3 regions of the Streptomyces sp. NPDC088766 genome follow, and region 2 is predicted to be linked to each of the others. Evidence: riboswitches for the same ligand, from Rfam matches in the RefSeq annotation. Region 2 holds a riboswitch; each other region holds the start of a gene.
What was found. Region 2 has a riboswitch for thiamine pyrophosphate ahead of ACIP5W_RS31330 (thiamine ABC transporter substrate binding subunit). Riboswitches for the same ligand answer to the same signal wherever they lie in the genome.

Region 1: linked by a shared signal. The riboswitch ahead of thiC (phosphomethylpyrimidine synthase ThiC) and the one ahead of ACIP5W_RS31330 (thiamine ABC transporter substrate binding subunit) in region 2 are both predicted to bind thiamine pyrophosphate.
Region 3: linked by a shared signal. The riboswitch ahead of thiO (glycine oxidase ThiO) and the one ahead of ACIP5W_RS31330 (thiamine ABC transporter substrate binding subunit) in region 2 are both predicted to bind thiamine pyrophosphate.

Annotation. Positions count from the first base shown of each region.
Region 1 covers NZ_JBIVKQ010000003.1:178,064-185,575, forward strand. Annotated here, with positions in the region: gene ACIP5W_RS06085 (metallophosphoesterase) at 203-1,285, shown strand; gene ACIP5W_RS06090 (hypothetical protein) at 1,479-2,363, shown strand; gene ACIP5W_RS06095 (VWA domain-containing protein) at 2,482-3,969, opposite strand; gene thiC (phosphomethylpyrimidine synthase ThiC) at 4,138-5,934, opposite strand; TPP riboswitch at 5,927-6,116, opposite strand; gene ACIP5W_RS06105 (YibE/F family protein) at 6,188-7,512, shown strand, end outside.
Region 2 covers NZ_JBIVKQ010000030.1:54,178-61,689, reverse strand. Annotated here, with positions in the region: gene rlmN (23S rRNA (adenine(2503)-C(2))-methyltransferase RlmN) at 17-1,123, shown strand; TPP riboswitch at 1,181-1,288, shown strand; gene ACIP5W_RS31330 (thiamine ABC transporter substrate binding subunit) at 1,390-2,451, shown strand; gene ACIP5W_RS31325 (ABC transporter permease) at 2,427-4,145, shown strand; gene ACIP5W_RS31320 (ABC transporter ATP-binding protein) at 4,145-5,161, shown strand; gene ACIP5W_RS31315 (LAETG motif-containing sortase-dependent surface protein) at 5,481-6,218, opposite strand; partial or broken gene ACIP5W_RS31310 (hypothetical protein) at 6,378-6,968, opposite strand; gene ACIP5W_RS31305 (VOC family protein) at 7,002-7,421, opposite strand.
Region 3 covers NZ_JBIVKQ010000013.1:111,734-119,245, forward strand. Annotated here, with positions in the region: gene pknB (Stk1 family PASTA domain-containing Ser/Thr kinase) at 1-153, opposite strand, end outside; gene ACIP5W_RS19720 (thiazole synthase) at 611-1,405, opposite strand; gene thiS (sulfur carrier protein ThiS) at 1,409-1,609, opposite strand; gene thiO (glycine oxidase ThiO) at 1,606-2,769, opposite strand; TPP riboswitch at 2,767-2,878, opposite strand; gene ACIP5W_RS19735 (hypothetical protein) at 2,931-3,281, shown strand; gene ACIP5W_RS19740 (NAD(P)/FAD-dependent oxidoreductase) at 3,314-4,576, shown strand; gene ACIP5W_RS19745 (Rv2175c family DNA-binding protein) at 4,683-5,048, shown strand; gene thiE (thiamine phosphate synthase) at 5,267-5,914, shown strand; gene metF (methylenetetrahydrofolate reductase [NAD(P)H]) at 6,132-7,055, shown strand; gene ACIP5W_RS19760 (hypothetical protein) at 7,112-7,512, shown strand, end outside.

The DNA.
Region 1 (7,512 bases), on a different contig from region 2:
GTGCACTGGGTGAGCGAGTACTGCCGAAGCCCGGCCCAATCGGGGCGAAAGCCACGGTGAACAGGAGTCTTGCTCCGATTCACCACCCCTGGGTCATCACACGGCACGATCCGCATTCCTATGATGGGCGCACGGCACCGCGGGCCGTTGCGACCATGCAGTCCGAAGCGGTGCAGATGCGGCGCGATGGTGGAGGGGTCTGATGACTCAGGGGGCCGGTCAGGGACCCGAGGTGGAGCGTACGGCGACGGTGCGCGACTTCCGAGTGCCCGCATACGTCCACGAGACCGGTCCGTACGCCCACAGCGTGCATCCGGGGAACGCGGTACCGCCCCTCGATGACCCCCTCGAACCGCCCGAGGGCTACACGCCCACCCAGCGCGACCTGCCCGTCATCAACCGGGGCGACACCCTTCAGGTGACCGTCGACCCGGCCGCCGCCCAGGCTCCGCAGGCCGCCACCGGCCCCGGTCCGCTGTTCGTCGTGGGCGACGTGCACGGATATCTCGAAGAACTGGTCGCCGCCCTCCGGGAGAAGGGCCTGGTCGACGCGGCGGGCAACTGGTGCGCGGGCACCGCCCGGCTGTGGTTCCTCGGCGACTTCACCGACCGCGGTCCCGACGGTATCGGCGTGATCGACCTCGTGATGCGGCTGTCCGCCGAGGCCGCCGCGGCCGGCGGTTACTGCAAGGCCCTCATGGGCAACCACGAACTGCTCCTGCTCGGGGCCAAGCGGTTCGGCGACACCCCCGTCAACTCCGGTGCGGGCACCGCCACCTTCCAGGCGGCCTGGCTGCTCAACGGCGGCCAGAAGTCCGACATGGACCGCCTCCAGGACCACCACCTCCAGTGGATGGCCCGCCTCGACGCCATGGAGGAGGTCGACGGTCATCTGCTCGTGCACTCCGACACCACCGCCTACCTCGACTACGGCGACTCGATCGAGGCGGTCAACGACACCGTCCGCGAGACGATCACGCGTAACGACGCGGACGAGGTGTGGGACCTGTTCCGCAAGTTCACCAAGCGCTTCTCCTTCCGCGACGAGGGGGGCTCCGACGCCGTCCGCTCCCTGCTCGATACGTACGGCGGCACCCGCATCGTTCACGGCCACAGCCCGATTCCGTATCTGCTGGGCGAAGTCGGCTCCGAGGACGACGAGGAATCGACCCGCCCCGTGGTCGAAGGGCCGCACGTCTACGCCGACGGACTGGCCATCGCGATGGACGGTGGCGTGACGATGGCCGGAAAGCTGCTGGTCCAGCAACTGCCGCTGCCCGTCTGACCGTTCCCGGGTCCGTCGCCGCCCGCGTCGGACCCGCCCGGCGGCGCCGTGGGCCAGGGGTCAATTTCGGCGAACCCCCTGTCACCCCGGGCCGTCGCCGCTCTACCATCGGTTCATCCGTAGCAGGCTCCCCTCCGTTTCTGCCCGACGGCTCGTTGGCATGCGAGCCCCAAGCCCTACGGAGCATCGGGGGATGCACATGAACAGCGTTCCGCAGCACCTGCACAGCGAGGACCGCCAGGAGTACGAGCGGATCCTCGACGAGGCGCTGCGCTCCGCACCACACCGCCCGGAACCGACCGCTGCGGGACAGCGGCTCAACCCCGAACAACTGCGCACCATGGCGCTCAACGCCTCCGCGCTCATCACGGCGGCCGCGGCGACCGAGTACCAGCACTACGTGAAGGTCCGCGAGGAACTGCGCCATCCGGCGCCGTCCAGCCCCTCCTCGGCCGGCCATGAGTCCGGCTCCGGTGAGCCGGGCGGCGCCGGAATGGGATTCGCCACCACCATGGGGGAAGCGGCCCAGGCCGCCGAGGCCGCCGGAGCAGGCGCCGTCGCCGTCGCCGCCGTCCTCACCCCCGTCCTCGCCGGCACCGCCGCGGTGATCTTCCTGCTCGTCGGCTACATCCTGCGGATGCTCGATCCCGAGCCGGCGTTCGCCACGACGATGCTCACCACCGGATGGACGTTCGGGGCGGTGGCCGCGGCCGCGATCCTCGTCGCGACCGTCGGACTCCTGCTCACCGCCCTGCGCAACCGTCCCTCCCTGGAGGCCGGCCCGTACGGCGAACTGAGCGAGGAGGTGGACCGCGCCAAGGAGGCCTGGCGGGAAGCCCTGCTGGAGCGGGGCATCCTGCCCTTCCTGCGCGAGGCCCTCGCCGACCCGGGCACGAGCGCCGCACTCGACCCCGCACCGGCCCCGCCGGCGCCCACCGGCCGTCTGCCAAAGATCGGCTACGGCCGTCCGGGCTTCAGCAGCCCCGACGAAGGGACGTCGGGCAGCTCCCGCCCGAGCTTCAGCAGCCCGGACTACACCAGCCCGGACTTCGGAGGCCCCGAGCACCAGCCGGAATAGGCCCTCGGCTTGCGCCCCCGGCCTGGGGAGCGTGAGCCGTACGGGGCAGGGACGAGGGCCCATCTGCCGGTCCGCCGGTCCGCCGGTCCGCCGGTCCGCCGGTCCGCCGGTCCGCCGGTCAGAGGATGCCCGCCTGCCCCGCGGCCGTGAGCCAACGCGGGAACTCGGACAGGAGCCGGTCGTAGAGCTCGGGGTCCGGGACCGTGCTGATGTCGTCGACGGCGAAGAAGCCCACGTTGTCCACGCGTCGGCCGGATAGCGTGTCGAACCGCTCGAGGACGCCGTAGTTGGAGCGGCCGAGTCCGACGAACTGCCAGAAGATCGGCTCCTCCACCGCGGCGCGCAGCTCCTTCTCGATCGCGGCGTCGCGGTAGACGCCTCCGTCGGAGAAGAACAGCACCAGCGTCGGAGCTGCCGCCGGGTTCGCCCGGACGAAGTCTCTGACCTGGGCGATGACCTTCTGTTCCTCGTTCTGGATGCCGACCGAGCGCATGTCGACCTGGCCCGGTTGCAGCCCTTTCTGCGGCTTCTTGCTCCGCCGGAACAGGCTGATCTCCCCCACCCGCACATGCAGCCGCAGCCACTCGGGAAGCTCCCCGAGGCGCAGATCCGGCAGCCGGGCCGGGTTCGAGGCGAACGTCCAGGCCTGCATCTCGCCGTCGTCGTCGAGCTGTGCCGCCACCGCGGCCATGCGTTCGACCACGTCCGCCACCACACCGCCGGAGTACAGGAACGACATGGACCCCGATGCGTCGAGCACCAGAACGACCCGCGCGCTGACCCCGGCCGCACCACGCTTGCTCAGGCTGACGGCCACCTGTTGCTTGCGCAGGGACAGCCGCTTGCGCATGTCGACGGGAAGGCGTTCCTCTCCCTTGGTCAGCCGGGCGCCCCCGGAGGACGACGCGGACACGGCGGCGGAGGGGGCCGGAGCGGGAGGCGGCGACGTGGGCACGGCCGGAGGAGGCCAGGGCGCGGCCGACGGAGGCGGGGGCGACACGGGCGCGACGGGTGGAGGCGGCGGAGGCGTGCGTACGGACGACGCCCCGGGGCCGGCTGCCGTGGCGGCGGGCTCCTCATCGACGCTGATCCCGAAGTCGGTGGCCAGGCCCGCGAGCCCGGAGGCATACCCCTGTCCGACCGCCCGGAACTTCCAGCGCCCCTCCCTCAGGTACAGCTCACCGCCGACGAAAGCGGTCTCGGTCTCCCCCCGCATATCGAACCGCGCCAACTCCGCCAAGCCCCCGGCATCGAGCAGCCTGAGCGTCAGACCGGCCACCTGCCCGAAGGTGCCGCCGTCGGCGGACGCGCACAGTTCCACGCGGGCGACGACGCTCTCCAGCGAACGCAGGTCCACCTCGACCGTGTCGGTGGTGACGCCGCCGGCGCTCCGCTTCCCCAGATGCCGCACGGCGCCGGAGGCGTGCCGCGGCTGGTTGTAGAAGACGAAGTCCGCGTCGTCACGCACCTTGCCGGCGGCCGTCAGCAGCAGGGCCGATACGTCCACGTCCGGCCCGCCGCCCTGTTCGGACCAGCTGATCTCGACGCGTACGGACGGCACATCGACCGGCAGATTGGCGCCCTTGCTCATGGATTGCGCTGTCATGACACCAGTCTGCCGAGCCACACTCCAGAAACACCTCCCCCGACGGAAACCAACGGCCGCCCGCGTCCCACCCTCGGCCCGGCCACCGCCGGCGCCGCCCCCGGCCCTGAGCACCGCGGCCCCGCTGCCGTGCCCCAACCGGCACGGCAGCGGCGCCGTTACCGCGCGTCAGTCCGCGATCGGCAGATACACCCGATTGCCCGCGGCCGCGAACTCCTTGGACTTCTGCGCCATTCCCTCCTCGACCTCCTCCCGACTGCCTCCGTGCTCCCGGCGGATGTCTTGGGAGATCTTCATCGAGCAGAACTTCGGCCCGCACATCGAGCAGAAGTGGGCCGTTTTCGCCGGTTCGGCCGGCAGTGTCTCGTCGTGGAACTCTCGTGCGGTGTCCGGGTCGAGAGCCAGGTTGAACTGGTCCTCCCACCGGAACTCGAAGCGGGCGTCGGACAGCGCGTCGTCCCATTCCTGCGCACCGGGGTGCCCCTTGGCGAGGTCGGCTGCGTGGGCGGCGATCTTGTAGGTGATGACGCCGGTCTTGACGTCGTCACGGTTGGGCAGGCCCAGGTGTTCCTTGGGTGTGACGTAACAGAGCATCGCCGTGCCCCACCAGGCGATCATCGCGGCACCGATGCCGGAGGTGATGTGGTCGTACGCCGGGGCGACGTCCGTCGTCAGCGGGCCGAGCGTATAGAACGGAGCCTCATCGCAGATCTCCTGCTGAAGGTCGATGTTCTCCTTGATCTTGTGCATCGGGACGTGTCCCGGGCCTTCGATCATGGTCTGAACATGGAAACGCTTCGCGATGCGGTTGAGTTCCCCGAGGGTGCGCAGCTCCGCGAACTGGGCCTCGTCGTTGGCGTCCGCGATCGAGCCGGGCCGCAGCCCGTCGCCCAGCGAGTACGTGACGTCATAGGCCGCGAGGATCTCGCAGAGCTCCTCGAAGTTCTCGTAGAGGAACGATTCCTTGTGATGGGCCAGGCACCACGCGGCCATGATCGAGCCGCCACGGGAGACGATGCCGGTCTTGCGGTTCGCCGTCAGCGGGACGTACGGCAGGCGCACGCCCGCGTGGACGGTCATGTAGTCCACGCCCTGCTCGGCCTGCTCGATCACGGTGTCCTTGTAGATCTCCCAGGTCAGCTCCTCCGCCCGGCCGTCGACCTTCTCCAGCGCCTGATAGAGCGGCACCGTGCCGATGGGGACCGGCGAGTTGCGCAGCACCCACTCACGGGTGGTGTGGATGTTGCGGCCGGTGGACAGGTCCATGACCGTGTCGGCGCCCCATCGGGTGGCCCAGGTCATCTTCTCGACCTCCTCCTCGATGGAGGAGGTCACCGCCGAGTTGCCGATATTGGCGTTGACCTTCACCAGGAACCGCTTGCCGATGATCATCGGCTCGATCTCCGGGTGGTTGACGTTGGCGGGCAGCACCGCACGTCCGGCCGCGATCTCCTCACGGACGACTTCGGGCTCCACGTTCTCCCGGATGGCCACGTACTCCATCTCCGGCGTGATCTCGCCCCGGCGTGCGTAGGCGAGTTGAGTGACCGCCTGCCCGTCCCGGCCACGGCGCGGCAGGCGGGGCCGTCCGGGGAAGACCGCGTCGAGGTTGCGCAGTCCGCCGCGCGGCGAGGTGTGTTTGATCCCGTCGTCCTCCGGACGGACGGGGCGGCCCGCGTACTCCTCCGTGTCGCCGCGGGCGATGACCCAGTTCTCCCGCAGAAGCGGCAACCCCCTGCGGACGTCCGTCTCGACGAGCGGATCGGTGTACGGGCCGGAGGTGTCGTACAGCGTGACCGACTGCCCGTTGGTGAGGTGCACCTGACGGACCGGCACGCGCAGGTCGGAGCGCGGACCCTCGACATACGCCTTGTGCCATCCGATGGACTTCCCGGCCTCCCCGTCGACAGAGACCTCGTCGGAGGTCTGCGCGGAGGCAGGCGTGCGTGCGTCCTTGTTGGTCATGAGACCTACTCCCTACGCCGGCATTACCCGGTAACAGGTTCAGCGGTCGACGCAGCGGCTTCCGTCTGCCGGCGATTCATGTGAAACATCACTCGGTGAAGGTGACGTTCCACGTGAAACATCGCAAAGACGGAGGTCAGCGCCCTCTCAGCCCGGTGCTCCGAGCTCCCGCGTGTGCAAAAGTGCCTCCACGCTAGCGCCCTTTGTGGCGCGGTGAACAGTGGGCCTCGGTCGTTCTTGCGATGATCGGGCGGTGACCACGACACCCCATCCTCCGTTCCCACCGCCCGAACAGCCCCGCGGTCCGGGCATTCCTCCCGCCGCACGCCCCGGGCGGGGGCAGGGGCACGGCCCCAGTGGCGGTTCCGTTCCCGGATCGGGCCCTCGTCCGGGTCCGGGTGCCGGTCCGGGTGCCGGTCCGGGTCTGGGTGCGGGGCCCGACGACGGGTACGGCTTCGGCAACGAGGGCGGACAAGGCTCCGGCGGAGGCGGAGGCAACGGCCCCGGCCCCGGTGACGGGCACGGTTCAGATGACGGCCATGGTCACGGACATGGTCCTGGCGGCGGGCACGGCAGCCATGCCCCCGGTCCGGGCGGCGGCCACGGGCACAGCCACAGTCATGGCCCGGCCGCCCCCGTCTCCAAGCATCTGCGCAAGGTCATCGCGGCCGTTCTCATCCCCTTCGCGGTGGCCGTGCTCGCCGGTCTGGTCGTGCTGTGGCCCGGCGGTGCCCCGGCACACGAACGCACCGGCGTCGGCTTCGACCGGCAGACGCAGCGGGCGACGGTCTCCAACGTCGAGAACATCAGCTGCTCGTCGGCGAACGCCTCGGGCGGCACCCCCACCGGCGACACCTCCACCGCTGAAGGTTCCTCCGCGGCCCAGCAGGCGAGCGGCACCTGCAAGAAGGCCACGATCCGCGTGGACACCGGCGCGGACAAGGGCCGTACTTTCACGGAGATCGTCCAGCCGGACCAGTCACGGCAGCTGCACGAGGGGCAGAAGGTCGTGGTCGCCTACGAACCCTCCGCGCCGAAGGACCTTCAGTACTCGGTGACCGACGTGGACCGCCGCGTCCCGCTGACCCTGCTCGCCCTCGTCTTCGCCGTCGCCGTCGTGGTCGTCGGGCGGCTGCGGGGTGTCATGGCGCTGGTCTCGCTGGCGATCAGCTTCATGGTGCTGAACTTCTTCGTCCTGCCTGCGATCCTGCAAGGCTCGAACCCGCTCGCGGTGGCGGTCGTGGGGGCGAGCGCCATCATGCTCATCGCTCTCTACCTGTGTCACGGTCTGTCGGCCCGCACCTCCGTGGCGGTTCTGGGCACCCTCATCTCCCTGCTGCTGATCGGCGTCCTCGGCTCCTGGTTCGTCGACTGGGCGGCGCTCACCGGCAACACGGACGACAACACAGGTCTGATCCACGGCCTGTACCCGACGATCGACATGAGTGGCCTGCTCCTCGCCGGGGTCATCATCGGGTCGCTCGGTGTCCTGGACGACGTCACGGTCACCCAGACGTCGGCGGTCTGGGAACTGCACGAGGCCAACCCCACGATGGGCTGGCGGGGGCTGTACCGGGC
Region 2 (7,512 bases):
CGACACTGGAAGGGTTATGCCTGCACCCGGAGAACTCACTTTCGTCGCCCCCCGCGGAGCCAAGAAGCCGCCGCGGCATCTTGCCGACCTCTCGCCCGCCGAGCGGAAGGAGGCGGTGGCGGAGATCGGTGAGAAGCCGTTTCGTGCGAAACAGCTGTCCCAGCACTACTTCGCGCGGTTCGCGCACGACCCCGCCGAGTGGACCGACATCCCCGCCGGCGCCCGCGAGAAGCTGCGCGAGGCGTTGCTGCCCGAGCTGATGACGGTCGTACGGCATCTGTCCACGGACCAGGGGACCACCCGCAAGACGCTCTGGCGGCTGTTCGACGGCACGCTCGTGGAGTCGGTGCTGATGCGGTACCCGGACCGGGTCACCATGTGCATCAGTTCGCAGGCCGGCTGCGGGATGAACTGTCCCTTCTGCGCGACCGGGCAGGCCGGGCTGGACCGGAACCTGTCCACCGCCGAGATCGTCCACCAGATCGTGGACGGGATGCGGGCGCTGCGCGACGGGGAGGTCCCCGGAGGGCCGGCCCGGCTGTCCAACATCGTGTTCATGGGCATGGGCGAGCCGCTCGCCAACTACAAGCGGGTCGTCGGCGCGATCCGTGCGCTCACCGACCCCGCGCCCGACGGGCTGGGGCTCTCGCAGCGCGGGATCACCGTGTCGACGGTCGGGCTGGTGCCGGCCATCAACCGGTTCTCCGACGAGGGCTTCAAGTGCCGGCTCGCGATCTCGCTGCACGCTCCCGACGACGAGCTGCGCGACACCCTCGTTCCCGTGAACACGCGGTGGAAGGTGCGCGAGGTGCTCGACGCCGGGTTCGAGTACGCCGAGAAGTCCGGACGCCGGCTGTCCATCGAGTACGCGCTGATCCGCGACATCAACGACCAGGCCTGGCGGGGTGACCGGCTCGGGCGCATGCTCAGGGGCCGGCCCGTGCATGTGAACCTGATCCCGCTGAACCCGACGCCGGGCTCCAAGTGGACCGCCTCCCGGCCCGAGGACGAGAAGGCGTTCGTCGAGGCCATCGCGGCGCACGGGGTGCCCGTCACCGTCCGGGACACCCGCGGTCAGGAGATCGACGGGGCGTGTGGTCAGCTCGCCGCCACCGAGCGGTAGTCTGGCCGACGTCAGTACTGTCATGTTTTCGGACAGTGCGATGAACCAGACATCTTCATATTCCGACAGGGGAGCGCCACAGCGCTGAGAGTGCGGCAACCGGGCCGCAGACCCTCTGAACCTCGCCCAGGTCATTCTGGGTAGGAAGTTCGGTCATCACTCGAGCTGTTGCGCCCTGCCCGGGAGCCCCCTCGCGGGTCCCCGGGCAGGGCCGCGTCTCTTCCTGGTCACCTCCAGGAGGAATACCAGTGCACACCAGGACGCTCATGGCCGCGGCCGTCGGCCTCGGCCTCGTCACGCTGTCCGCCTGCGGATCGTCGGACGACGGCGGGTCCGCCCAGAGCGGGAGCAGAACCGTCACCCTCGTCAGCCACGACTCGTGGGTCGTCTCCAAGAGCGTGCTCGCCGATTTCGAGAAGCGGTCCGGCTACCGGGTGAAGGTCCTCAAGGACGGCGACGCCGGCCAGGCCGTCAACAAGGCGATCCTCACCAAGGACAACCCCCAGGGCGACGTCTTCTTCGGCGTCGACAACACCCTGCTCTCCCGCGCGCTCGACAACGGCCTCTTCCAGCCGTACCAGGCGCAGGGGCTCGATCAGGTCGACGGCCGGTACCAGCTGGACGCCGGCAAGCACCGGGTCACGCCCGTCGACCACGGCGACATCTGCGTCAACTACGACAAGAAGTACTTCGCCGACCACAAGCTGGCGCCGCCCGCCACCTTCGACGACCTGGCGAAGCCGGCGTACAAGAACCTCCTCGTCACCGAGAACGCCGCCACCTCCTCGCCCGGCCTCGGATTCCTGCTGGGCACCGCGGCGAAGTACGGCGACGAGGGCTGGCCGGACTACTGGAAGAAGCTCAAGGCCAACGGCGTGAAGGTCGTCGACGGCTGGGAGCAGGCCTACAACGAGGAGTTCTCCGGGTCGGCCGGCGGCAGGAAGGCCGGGGCGGACCGGCCGCTCGTCGTCTCCTACGCCTCCTCGCCGCCCGCCGAGGTGATCTACGGCGACCCGAAGCCGACGACCGCGCCGACCGGCGTCGCGACCGGCACCTGCTTCCGGCAGATCGAGTTCGCCGGGCTGCTGAGCAACGCGAGGAACAGCGAGGGCGGCAAGGCGCTGATCGACTTCCTGATCTCGAAGGAGTTCCAGGAGGACATGCCGCTCAACATGTTCGTCTACCCGGTGGCGAAGGGCGCGGCCGTGCCCGCCGAGTTCACCGAGTACGGCCCGGCCGCCAAGGATCCCGAGACGATGGACCCGGCGAAGATCGCCGCGGACCGCGACCAGTGGGTCAAGTCGTGGACCTCGCTCGTACTGAAGTAGACCGGCGGGCGGGCACCCGCCGCCGGCGTACCGGGAGCGCGGCGCGGCTCGGGCTCATGGCCCTGCCCGTCGCGTTCTTCGGGCTGTTCTTCGCCTACCCGGTCGCCGCGATCACCGCGCGGGGACTGCACTCCGGCGGCGGCTGGCACTTCGGGCGCCTGTTCGACGTGCTGGGGCAGTCCGACATCCGGCACGTCCTGTGGTTCACCACCTGGCAGGCGCTCGCCTCCACCGTGCTGACCCTGCTCGTCGCGCTGCCCGCCGCCTACGTCTTCGCCCGGTTCTCCTTCCCCGGCAAGCGGGTCCTGCGGGCCGTCGTGACCGTCCCGTTCGTCCTGCCGACCGTCGTCGTCGGTACGGCGTTCCTGGCGCTGGTCGGGCGCGGCGGTCTCCTCGACGACCTGTGGGGCGTACGGCTGGACACCACCGTGTGGGCGATCCTGCTGGCCCACGTCTTCTTCAACTACGCCGTGGTCGTGCGGACGGTCGGCGGGCTGTGGGCGCAGCTCGACCCGCGGCAGGAGGAGGCCGCGCGCGTGCTGGGCGCCTCGCCGCTGCGGGCCTGGCGGCAGGTCACCCTCCCGGCCCTCGGGCCGGCCGTGGCAGCCGCCGCGCTGATGGTGTTCCTCTTCACCTTCACCTCCTTCGGTGTGGTGCAGATCCTCGGCGGGCCGACGTTCTCCACGCTGGAGGTCGAGATCTACCGGCAGACCTCGGAGATCTTCGACCTGTCGACGGCCGCCGTCCTCACGATCGTCCAGTTCGCCGCCGTCGGCGCGATCCTCGCGGTGCACGCCTGGACCGTACGGCGGCGGGAGAGCGCGCTGCGGCTCGTCGACGCGGCCGCGACGGCACGGCGACCGCGCGGGGCGGGGCAGTGGGCGTTGCTGGCCGGGGTGCTCGGCACGATCGGGCTGCTGCTCGTGCTGCCGCCGGCCGTGCTGGTGCAGCGCTCCCTGGACGCCCCCGACTTCGCCTACTACCGGGCGCTGACCAGTGACGACGGCAATGTGTTCCTGGTGCCGCCGATCGAGGCGATCGGGAACTCGCTGGAGTACGCCCTCGCCGCCACCGCGATCGCGGTGACGATCGGCGCTCTGGCGGCGGCGGCCCTGACCCGGCGGGACGCCGGGCGTCTGGTCCGCGGGTTCGACGCGCTGCTGATGCTGCCGCTGGGGGTCTCCGCGGTGACCGTCGGCTTCGGGTTCCTGATCGCGCTCGACGAACCTCCGCTGGACCTGCGGGCCACCTGGATCCTGGTACCGCTCGCGCAGGCGCTGGTCGGCGTGCCCTTCGTCGTGCGGACCATGCTGCCGGTGCTGCGGGCCGTCGACGAGCGGCTGCGGGAGGCCGCGGCCGTGCTCGGGGCGTCACCGTGGCAGGTGTGGCGGGAGGTGGACCTGCCGATGGTGCGGCGGGCGCTGCTGGTCGCGGCCGGCTTCGCCTTCGCCGTGTCGCTGGGGGAGTTCGGCGCGACGGTTTTCATCGCGCGGCCCGACAACCCGACCCTGCCGGTCGCCGTGGCACGGCTGCTGGGGCGGGCCGGCGAGCTGAACTACGGCCAGGCCATGGCCCTTTCGACGATCCTGATGCTGGTGTGCGCGATCGCCCTGCTGGTGCTGGAGCGGATCCTCCCCCAGTCTCGAGCAGACTCGACCGGGGGCACCCCCGTCGACCGTACCGGGGAGTTCTGATGCTGAGGCTCGAAGGCGTGACCGTGCGGTTCGGGGACCGGGCGGTGCTGGACGCCGTCGATCTCACCGTCGTCGAGCACGAGGTGGTGTGTGTGCTCGGGCCCAGCGGCAGCGGCAAGTCGACGCTGCTGCGGGCGGTGGCCGGGCTGCAACCCCTGGACGCCGGACGGGTGGTGCTGGACGGACGGGACCAGGCGGGTGTGCCCGCGCATCGGCGCGGGCTGGGGCTGATGTTCCAGGACCATCAGCTGTTCCCGCAGCGGGACGTCGGCGGCAACGTGGCCTTCGGACTGCGCATGCGCGGCGCCGGGCGGGGACGACAGCGCGAACGGGTGGGGGAGTTGCTCGATCTGGTCGGGCTGCCGGACGCGGCCGGGCGGGCCGTCGCCGCGCTCTCCGGCGGTGAGCAGCAGCGGGTGGCGCTGGCCCGCGCGCTCGCGCCCAGCCCGCGGCTGCTGATGCTGGACGAACCGCTCGGGCAGCTCGACCGGTCGCTGCGGGAGCGGTTGGTCGTCGAACTGCGGGAACTCTTCGGCCGGTTGGGCACCACGGTGCTCGCGGTCACCCACGACCAGGGTGAGGCGTTCGCGCTGGCCGACCGGGTCGTGGTGATGCGGGACGGGCGGATCGCCCAGTCCGGCACGCCACTTGAGGTGTGGCAGCGGCCGGCGGACGCGTTCGTGGCCCGCTTCCTCGGCTTCGACAACGTGGTGGAGGCGAGCGTCACCGGGGAGGCCGCGGACACGCCGTGGGGCAAGGTGCCGGTGCCGGCCGGCTCCCCGCAGGGCACCCGCACGCTGCTGGTGCGGTCGGCCGGGGTGCGGCTGGTCGACGCCGGCCAGGGCCTGCCCTGCACGGTCGCCGCCCGCACCTTCAAGGGCACCCACGTCGCCGTCCACCTCCAGCCGCGGGACGCCCCGCGCCTGGAGGCCGCCTGCGCGCTGCGGCTGGCGCCGGAGACCGGGGACACGGTCGGGGTGGAGTTCGACGCGACCGAAATCGTCGTGCTCGACTGATCGTCCCGCCCGTACGGTGTGGCGCACGAGCCTTCTCGCACATGACCGGTACTGCGACGAAATCGCACACCGGGTAGGGCAGTCGAGGCCCATCGTGACTTCCGGTGCCGATCTGTCGGCCACCGTGCCGACCTGCCCCGACCGGTCCTTGGAGCAGCTCGTGCGGCACACGGGCGGGGCCCTGCGCCGGGTGGAGCTGCTGGTGCGGACCCGCTCGGCGATCGTGAGCTGCTGGAGTTCTGGCCGGCGAGGAAGACCTTCGGCTGAACCGGCGGGTGGCCCGCCCCGGCCGTCGGCTCGGGGCGGGCCACCCGGGTGGTCAGCGGTTGCCGGTTCCCTTGCGGCGCATGCCGAAGAAGACCGCGCCGCCGCCGACGAGGACCAGGACGGCCGCGATGCCGACGATCAGGCCGGTGCGGGAACTGGCGCCGGTCTCGGCGAGGTTGGCCTCCTGGGCGGCGGGCGACGGGGCGTTGCTCGCGGTGTCGGCGGGCGTGTTGCTGTCGCTCTGGGAGGCCGACGGGGTCGGGGTTCCCGACTTCGCCGGGGGTGAGGCGGTGTCGGAGGGGGGCGTCGACGGGGTCGGGGAGGCCGGCGGCGTGGTGGGCGTGGTGGGTGTGGTGGGTGTGTCCTCGGCCTGGCAGGCCTTGGCCGGGGTGGTCAGGTTGGGCGCGATGTCGGCGTCGAGCAGGGTCTTCCCGCCCCTGGCGGCCGCGACGCGGACCCGGTACTCGGCACCCGGCTCCCAGGCCTCGGCGAAGGTGACGGTGACGCCCTTCTTCGAACCCTCGATGGTCTGCTCGCCTATCTTCTTCAGGTCGGCGTTGTTGTTCTGGAGGAAGACCTTGACGACGGCCGTGGTGCCCGTCGGATCCGTGTCGGTGACGGTGATGACGCCCTTCGGTCCGTCGCAGGACGCGGTCGCGGAGAACTGGCCGATGCTGGGGGAGCCGGTGGCCAGCGCGGAGCCGGAGGCGCCGAGGACAAGGGCGGCCGAGGCGCCGACGAGAGCGGACATGCGCACCGAACGGGCGGCGGTACGGCGGGATGGGGACACGTTTGTCCTTTACGTGATGTGCAACTGCGGGGAGCGGAGGGGGAGATGTCGCCCTCGATGCGGCGGCGACAGCCTCCCCAGGGGTCCCACAGGTCTATAAGCGTTCCATGAGAAGTGTCAATGCGTCGATGGTTCCGGCCCCTTGGCTTTGCCCGATCATCAACCGCTGAGACGTTTCAGCGCGGCGGGAGCCTCCCCGATCCGGCCGACCGGGGCGATACGGCCCCGCATCGACCGCCCCTCGGCCGGCTTCCGCAGCAGCGGCCGGGCCGGCAGCCGCTCCGCCGGTGCGCCCGGCCCACGGGAACCATCGGCGCCGGCCCGCTCCGCGACTCGTGGTGGTCGGACGTCGCGTTGCCGAAGATCTCCTGCACGGTCCCGGCGGTGCCCGGCAGGAACACGGACACCGGCGTACGCGTCCGTCCCGCGGGCCATGAGGCGAACAACTCGTCGGGCGTGTGGACGAAACCGCGGTACGGGGTCGAAGGGGAGGCCGGGTGCCGGCGGGAGGACCAGGGCGTCCGGGGTACGCGCCTTCGTCGCCGCGGCCGCTTCCCCCGGGCAGCCGAGGAGGACGGCGCCCTCGGTCTCCACGGCGGCCCGGACGTCCGTACGCTCCGTCAGGTCGACGGCCCGGACGCGGAAGTGGGACAGGGCGCCCCGGGTGGAGACCACCCCGTCGAACTCGGAGGGGGACTCGATCTCACGGTCGGGTGTGCCGTCGTACGGCCGGGCGGGTGTCGGGTGCACCCGCCCGTGCCAGGCGTGCCCCGTCGGGGCGGGTCAGCCCTGGACCGCCGACGGGTCCATCCAGACGACCTCCCAGGTGTGGCCGTCGAGGTCGTCGAAGGAACGCCCGTACATGAAGCCGAGGTCCTGCGTCTCGTTGGCCGGCGAACCGCCCGCCGCCAGGGCGCGGTCGACCAGTTCGTCCACCTTCTCGCGGCTCTCGGCGCTCAGCGCGATCATGACCTGGCTGGTCTTGGTGGCGTCCGCGATCTCCTTCTTGGTGAAGGTCGAGTAGAACGGCTTGGTGAGCAGCATCGCGACGATGGTGTCGCTGATCACCACGGAGGCCGCGTCCTCGTTGCTGAACTGCGGGTTGATGGAGTAGCCCAGGTCCGTGAAGAACTTCTTGGAGGCGTCCAGGTCGTTCACGGGCAGGTTGACGAAGACCATCTGCTGGTGGGCCGGGGTGCTCATCGGGGTGTCTCCCATCGGGTCGTGCCGCTCGTGCTGTTCGCGTGCGGTGTCGTGCGTGTTCTTCCGAAGGGTCAGACCCGGGAGCCGCGCG
Region 3 (7,512 bases), on a different contig from region 2:
CGGGTGCATCACCTTGAGCGCGAGAACGCGGTCGAGGCGGGTGTCCACGGCCCGGTAGACCGTGGCCATCCCGCCGACCGCGATCCGCGCGTCCACGCGATAACGCCCGTCGAGCACCTGCCCGACCAGAGGGTCCTGAAGGGTCGTGTCCACGCAGGCGAGTCTACGAGCCCGCACCGACACCCCTCACCGCTCACACCGGTATCGCAGCGGGACTGAAGCGGACCTGTGACGAGCGACACGACCGGGCGGCGTGCGCGCCCGCCCGAAGCCGTCACCCGCCCACGCGTCACCCGTGACACCCGCCCACGCGTCACCCGTGACACCCGCCCACGCGCCACCCGTGACACCCGCCCACGCGCCACCCGTGACACCCGCCCACGCGCCACCCGTTACACCCGCCCGGGAACCGACCGAGGTCCGCGGCCACTAAGCACCGCCGGCGTCCACCGGTCCGGCCCGCGTCGCACCCGCCGAGCGACGTCCGGCCGCCCACGACCACCGGCCCGGCCGGGCGACCGGCCGCCGACGGCGCCGGGCCCCCTCGGGCGACGGCCACCGCCCGCCCGCCCGCCCGGCCGGCCGGGCGGGCGGGGAACGGGAGACGCCGTCAGAAGGCCGGCCGTTCCGGGTCGAGGGTGGCGCGGCCCTCCTCCGGCGACGACGCCTGCGCGAAGTGACGGCGGGGAATGCGGCCCGCGAGCCGGGCCAGCCTCCCCGCCTCCACGGCCCCCCGCATCGCCCGGGCCATCAGCACCGGCTCCTGCGCCCGCGTCACCGCCGACGCCAGCATCACCCCCGCGCACCCGAGCTCCATCGCCAGTGCCACGTCCGACGCCGTACCGGCGCCCGCGTCCAGGATCACCGGCACGCGCGCGTGCTCGACGATCAGCTGGAAGTTGTGGGGGTTGCGAATGCCCAGCCCGGATCCGATCGGCGACCCCAGCGGCATCACCGCCGCACACCCGACGTCCTCCAGCTTCCGCGCCAGCACCGGATCGTCGTTCGTGTACGGCAGCACCGTGAACCCGTCGTCGACCAGCGTCTCCGCCGCGTCCAGCAGCTCGATCGGATCGGGCAGCAGCGTCCGCTCGTCGGCGACGACCTCCAGCTTGACCAGGTCGGTCCCCAGCGCCTCCCGTGCCAGCCGTGCCGTCAGGACCGCCTCCCCGGCCGTGAAGCACCCCGCCGTGTTCGGCAGCACCCCGACGCCGAGCCGTTCCAGGACCGACAGCACGGACCCGTGCACCGAGGGGTCCACCCGGCGCATCGCGACGGTGGTCAGCTCGGTGCCGGACGCGACCAGCGCCCGCTCCAGCACCTCCAGGCTGGGCGCGCCGCCCGTCCCCATGATCAGACGGGACGAGTACGCCGTACCGCCGAGGACGAAGGGATCGTCGGCCATGGCTCAGCCTCCCTGGACGGCGGTGAGGACTTCCACGCGGTCTCCGTCGGAGAGGGCGGTGGCGGACCACCGCGCGCGCGGGACGACGGTTTCGTTGAGGGCCGCGGCCACCCCGGAGGACGCCGGCGTCAGGGACCGTACGACGCTGTCGAGTGCCGTGCCGGGAGCGACCTCGCGCCGCTCACCGTTCACCGAGATCTTCATGCGGGCTGCTCCGAGAGTGCGGCGGCGTGGAAGCGCCGGGGGGTGAAGGGACGGGCCTCGGCGGGAAGTTCGCCGGTGACCAGCGCGTGCGCCAGCGCGTCCCCGGTGACCGGCGCCAGCAGCACGCCGTTGCGGTAGTGCCCGGTCGCCAGCAGCAGACCGTCCAGCCCCGTCGGCCCGAGCAGCGGCGCGTTGTCCGGCGAGCCGGGACGCAGCCCCGCGCGGGTCTCGGTGAGCGGCAGCTCGGTGATGCCGGGGATCAGTTCGTGGGCGTCCCGCAGCAGCTCGTACACGCCGCCCGCCGTCACCGTCGTGTCCCAGCCCAGTTCCTCGCTCGTCGCCCCGACGACCAGCTCGCCGTTCTCGCGCGGCACCAGGTAGACCTGGCTGCCGCGCACCACGGCCCGGACCGTCCGGGTCAGGAACGGCGCGTACCGCCGCGGCACGGTCAGCCGAAGCACCTGCCCCTTCACCGGCCGCACCGGCGGCAGCACCTCCGCCGGGACGCCCGCGAGCCGCCCGCTGAGGCTGCCCGCCGCGAGCACCACCTGCCGCGCCGCGAGTGCCGTACCCGCGCGCGTGCGCACCCCCGTGGCGCGCCCGGCCGACACCGTCAGCCGCTCCGCCCGGTCGCGGTGGAAGGCCACGCCCGCCCGCTCACAGGCGGCCGCCAGCGCCGCCACCAGCCGCCGCGGATCGATCTGGTGGTCCCCGTCCACCCGCAGCCCGCCCCGCACCCCGGGCGCGAGCATGGGCTCCAGCCGCCGGCACTCCCGGCCGGACAGCCACTCCGAGGCCAGCCCCGACTGCCGTTGCAGGGCGTGCAGTTCCCGCAGATGGGCGCGGTCGTCGGCGTCCAGCGCGACCGCGAGGGTCCCGGAGCGGCGGTAGCCCAGGTCGTGACCGGTCAGTTCGGTCAGCTCGGCCGCGAAGTCCGGGTAGCGGCGGGCCGATTCCAGGTTCAGGCCGAGCAGTGTCTGTTCGCCGTGGTGCAGTTCGGAGACGGCGGCGAGCATCCCGGCCGCCACCTGCGCGGCCCCGCCGCCCGGCGCGGGATCCAGCACCGCCGTGGCGAGCCCGCGCTGCGCGGCCCGCCACGCGGTGACCAGCCCGATGATGCCGCCCCCGACGACGAGGACGTCCGACTTGTCTGAGGACATGGGCGTCCAGCCCCTCCCTTCGCCGGCATGACCCGGATCAGGTTCGTACGGTCGGAGGCCGCCAGCCTCCCTCTCAGCCCGGTGCGTCCGGGCTCCCGCGAGTGCTCTAGGTTGGCCACCCTAGCCCCCCGTCCTCCGTCTCGGTAAGGGAGTCTCCTCTCGTGGCCCGTTCGCTCGACGGCCTGGTCCTGGCCCCGGTGGCCGACCAGGCCCCCGGTCAGGTCGGCACCCGCACCCGCTTCACGTACCGCGAACGCGACGGCGTGGTCTGGGCCGACTACGCGGGCGGCGACGTCGTCCGCGGGCATCTCGTGGGGACCCGGCAGGGGGACCGGCTGGACTTCCGGTACGTCCAGCTGGGGCACGACGGGACGACGTCGTCCGGGCACTGCGCGTCCACGGTCGTCGAGCTGCCCGACGGGCGGCTGCGCCTCGACGAGACCTGGGAGTGGGAGTCGCGGACCGGCAGCGGGACCAGTGCGGTGGAGCAGATCACGCAGCAGGACGGCTGACTGACAACACGTCAGCTGTCTAAGGTGGCCGGGTGAGCGAGCAGACGCGGGAAGAAGACGGACGGGCGGCGCGACGGGTGGTCGTCGTCGGCGCCGGGATGGCCGGGGTGCAGACCGCGGTCGCCCTGCGCGAACAGGGCTTCGACGGCACGGTGACCGTCGTCGGCGCCGAACCCCACCAGCCCTACGACCGGCCCCCGCTGTCCAAGGCCGTCCTGCTCGGCAAGGCCGAGCACTCCGCCTTCGACGTCGACTTCGAGAGCCTCGACGTCGAACTCCGGCTCGGCAGCGAGGCCCTCGGGGTCCGCCCCGCCGACCACGAACTCGACACCGGGTCCGGGCCCGTCCCGTACGACGTCCTCGTGCTCGCCACCGGCGCCGAACCGATCCGGCTGCCCGGCGCCGAGGGCGTCCCCGGCGTCCATCTGCTGCGCACCCTGGACGACGCCGAACGGCTGCGGCCGGTGCTCGCCGGCCGTCACGACATCGTCGTCGTCGGCGCCGGCTGGATCGGCGCCGAGTTCGCCACCGCCGCGCGCGAGGCCGGCTGCGCGGTCACCGTCGTCGAGGCCGCCGACCGGCCGCTGGCCGGCGCCCTGCCCGCCGACGTCGCCGCCGCGATGACCGCCTGGTACGCCGACAGCGGCACCGAACTGCGCACCCACACGCGCGTGCGGCGCGTCGAGCCCGGCGCGGTCCTCCTCGACGACGGGTCCCGGCTGTCCGCCGACGCCGTCGTGGTCGGCATCGGCGCCCGCCCCGCCACGGCCTGGCTGACCGGCTCGGGCATCGAGCTGGGGCCGCACGGCGAGGTCGTGGCCGACGCCGGCCTGCGCACCTCCCTGCCCGACGTGTACGCGGTCGGCGACTGCGCGTCCTTCCCCTCCGGGCGGTACGGCGAGCGCCTCCTGGTCCACCACTGGGACAACGCCCTCCAGGGCCCGCGCACGGTCGCCGCGAACATCCTCGGCACGGCCGGCGACGAGGCGCCCGCGGTCTACGACCCGGTCCCGTACTTCTGGTCGGAGCAGTTCGGCCGCTTCGTCCAGTACGCCGGGCACCACGGCGGCGCCGACACCACCCTGTGGCGCGGCGACCCCGCCGGACCGGCCTGGACGGTCTGCTGGCTGCGCGACGACCGCCTGGTCGCCCTGCTGGCGGTGGGCCGCCCGCGCGACCTCGCGCAGGGCCGCCGGCTGATCGAGTCGGGCACGCCGGTCGACCCGGAGCTGGTCGTGGACCCGGAGCGGCCGCTCAAGACGGCGACGGCCCGACCGGGGCCTTCCCGGGCGTGACCGCGGTGCTCCGTCCGGAGGAGTCCCGCGGCGTCCGGCGGCGGCCCCGTCCCCCTGAGGGGAGCCTCGGGTACCGACTGCCGGTCCGGGATGGCAGTCTTGAGGGGTGACCGAGATTGACGCAAAGATCGATGCTCTCGTCCCCGCCTGGCTCACCCTGCCCGACATCGCGGAGATGCTCGATGTCGACGTGACGCGTGTGCGGCAGCTGGTCAAGGAAGGCCAGCTCATCGCCGTACGCCGTGGTGAGAACAGGGCGCTGCACGTCCCCGCCGCCTTCATCGACGAGGACAAGGTGACCAAGGGCCTGTCCGGGACCCTGACCCTGCTGCGGGACGACGGCTTCACGGACGAAGAGATGCTGGAGTGGCTGTTCACGCCCGACCCGTCCCTGCCGGGGACCCCGGCGCAGGCACTGAGCGAGAATCGCGGCACGGAGGTGAAGCGCCGCGCCCAGGCGCTCGCCGTCTGAGCCGCGGATCCGCTCCACGGATCCGCCGCTCTCCACGGATCCGCCGCTCTCCACGGATCCGCCGCTCTCCACGGATCCGCCGCTCTCCACGGATCTGCGGCTCTCCACGGATCCGCTGATCCGCAGAACCGCCAGGTGTGCGGCCGTGGTCAGCCGCGGCCGCACACCGCCGCCCCGGGAAAGGCCCGGGGCGCCGCCACGCCCCGGGGGACCCACGCATGTCCGACACGGCCCGCTCCCAGCTCGCCGACGCCCGCCTCTACCTCTGCACGGACGCCCGTAGGCGCCAGGGCGACCTGCCGGAGTTCCTGGACGCGGTCCTCGCGGGCGGCGTGGACATCGTGCAGCTGCGCGACAAGGGCATGGAGGCGGCGGAGGAGCTGGAGCACCTCGAGGTGTTCGCCGACGCCTGCGCCCGCCACGGCAGGCTGCTCGCGGTCAACGACCGGGCGGACGTCGCCCATGCCGCCGGCTCCCAGGTCCTCCACCTCGGCCAGGGCGACCTGCCGGTCCCCGCGGCCCGCGCCCTCCTCGGCGACGGCGTGCTGATCGGCCGCTCCACGCACAGCGAGGCGGAGGCGGACGCCGCGGCCGTCCAGGAGGGCGTCGACTACTTCTGCACGGGCCCGTGCTGGCCCACCCCCACCAAGCCCGGCCGCCCGGCCCCCGGCCTCGGCCTGGTCCGTCACACGGCGGCGCTGGGCACCGGGCGTCCCTGGTTCGCGATCGGCGGAGTCGACCTCGGCAACCTCGACGAGGTGCTGGAGGCGGGGGCCCGCCGCGTCGTGGTCGTCCGGGCGATCACGGAGGCCGACGACCCCGGGGCCGCGGCGGCGAAGTTCGCCGAGCGGCTGCGCGCGGTCTGAGCCGGGCGCCCGGACGCCGGCCCGTTCACCCGTCCGGCCTCCTCGCCCGTCCCTGTCCCCTCCCTCTCCTTTCCGGCCCGGTCCCTCGCCGTCCGCCGCTCTTCCCGGCTCCGCCCGGCTCGCCCCGCCTGTCCAAGGGATGGACAACGAGACGACAATTCGGGCAAATTTCCGAGTTTCGGTTGGGGGAGGTCCCTCCCCTGGCTAACCTGCGGGTATGGCCCTCGGAACCGCATCCACCAGGACCGACCGCGCCCGCACCGTGCGCGACATCCTGGCCACCGGCAAGACGACGTACTCGTTCGAGTTCTACGCGCCGAAGACCGCCCAGGGCGAGCGGAACCTGTGGAACGCGCTCCGGCGGGTCGAGGCCGTGGCCCCCGACTTCGTCTCCGTCACCTACGGCGCCGGCGGCACCACGCGGGCGACCACGGTCAAGGAGACGCAGCAGATCGTCGTCGACACCACCCTCACCCCGGTCGCGCACCTCACGGCCGTGGACCACTCCATCGCCGAACTCCGCAACATCATCGGCCAGTACGCCGACGCCGGGATCCGCAACATGCTCGCCGTGCGCGGCGACCCGCCCGGCGACCCCATGGGCGAGTGGGTGCCGCACCCGCAGGGGCTCACCTACGCCGCCGAACTCGTCCGGTTGATCAAGGAGTCGGGCGACTTCTGCGTCGGCGTCGCCGCCTTCCCCGAGATGCACCCGCGGTCCGGCGACTGGGACACCGACATCGCACGCTTCGTCGACAAGTGCCGGGCCGGCGCCGACTACGCCATCACGCAGATGTTCTTCGAGCCCGATTCCTACCTGCGGCTGCGCGACCGGGTGTCGGCGGCCGGCTGCGCGACCCCGGTGATCCCCGAGGTCCTGCCGGTGACGAGTGTGAAGATGCTGGAGAGACTGCCCAGGCTCAGCAACGCCCACTTCCCGGCGGCGCTGAAAGAGCGGATGCTCACAGCCAAAGACGATCCGGCCGCTGTACGCTCCATTGGCATCGACTTCGCCACGGAGTTCTGCGCTCGGCTGCTCGCCGAGGGAGTGCCCGGACTGCACTTCATCACGCTCAACAACTCCACGGCGACGCTGGAAATCTACGAGAACCTGGGTCTGCACCACCCACCGCAGGCCTAGACCGGTCGCACCGCCTTACGACACACTGCGTAGCGGCCAAGGGGAGAGGGGCGTACATGGGCTGGACGGTCCTCTACATCGCGTTCGGCATCGTCGCGCTGTGGCTGCTCGGTGAGGTGCTGCTGCAGTACAAGGCACGGCTGCGCTGGCGGCTGCTGGCCTTCGGCGGCTTCCTCGGCGTGGTGGTCGGTGTCCTGATCCCGTCGATCGTCGTCATCGGTGTGGGCGCGGCCGCCTTCGCGGTCGGCCAGACGTACGTCACGCTCTCGTTCCGCCGCGGCTTCGCCGAGGGCTGGGCCGTCAGCCGCCCCGGCACCGAAGGCACCAAGCGCCGCCGCGGCAAGGGCGAGCACCAGGACCCGACCCTGGAGGTCTCCGACCTGGAGGAGACCGAGGGCGGTCCCGACCCGTACGGCCGGGACGCGGGCACGCCGTTCGGCGGCGACGACATCGCGTA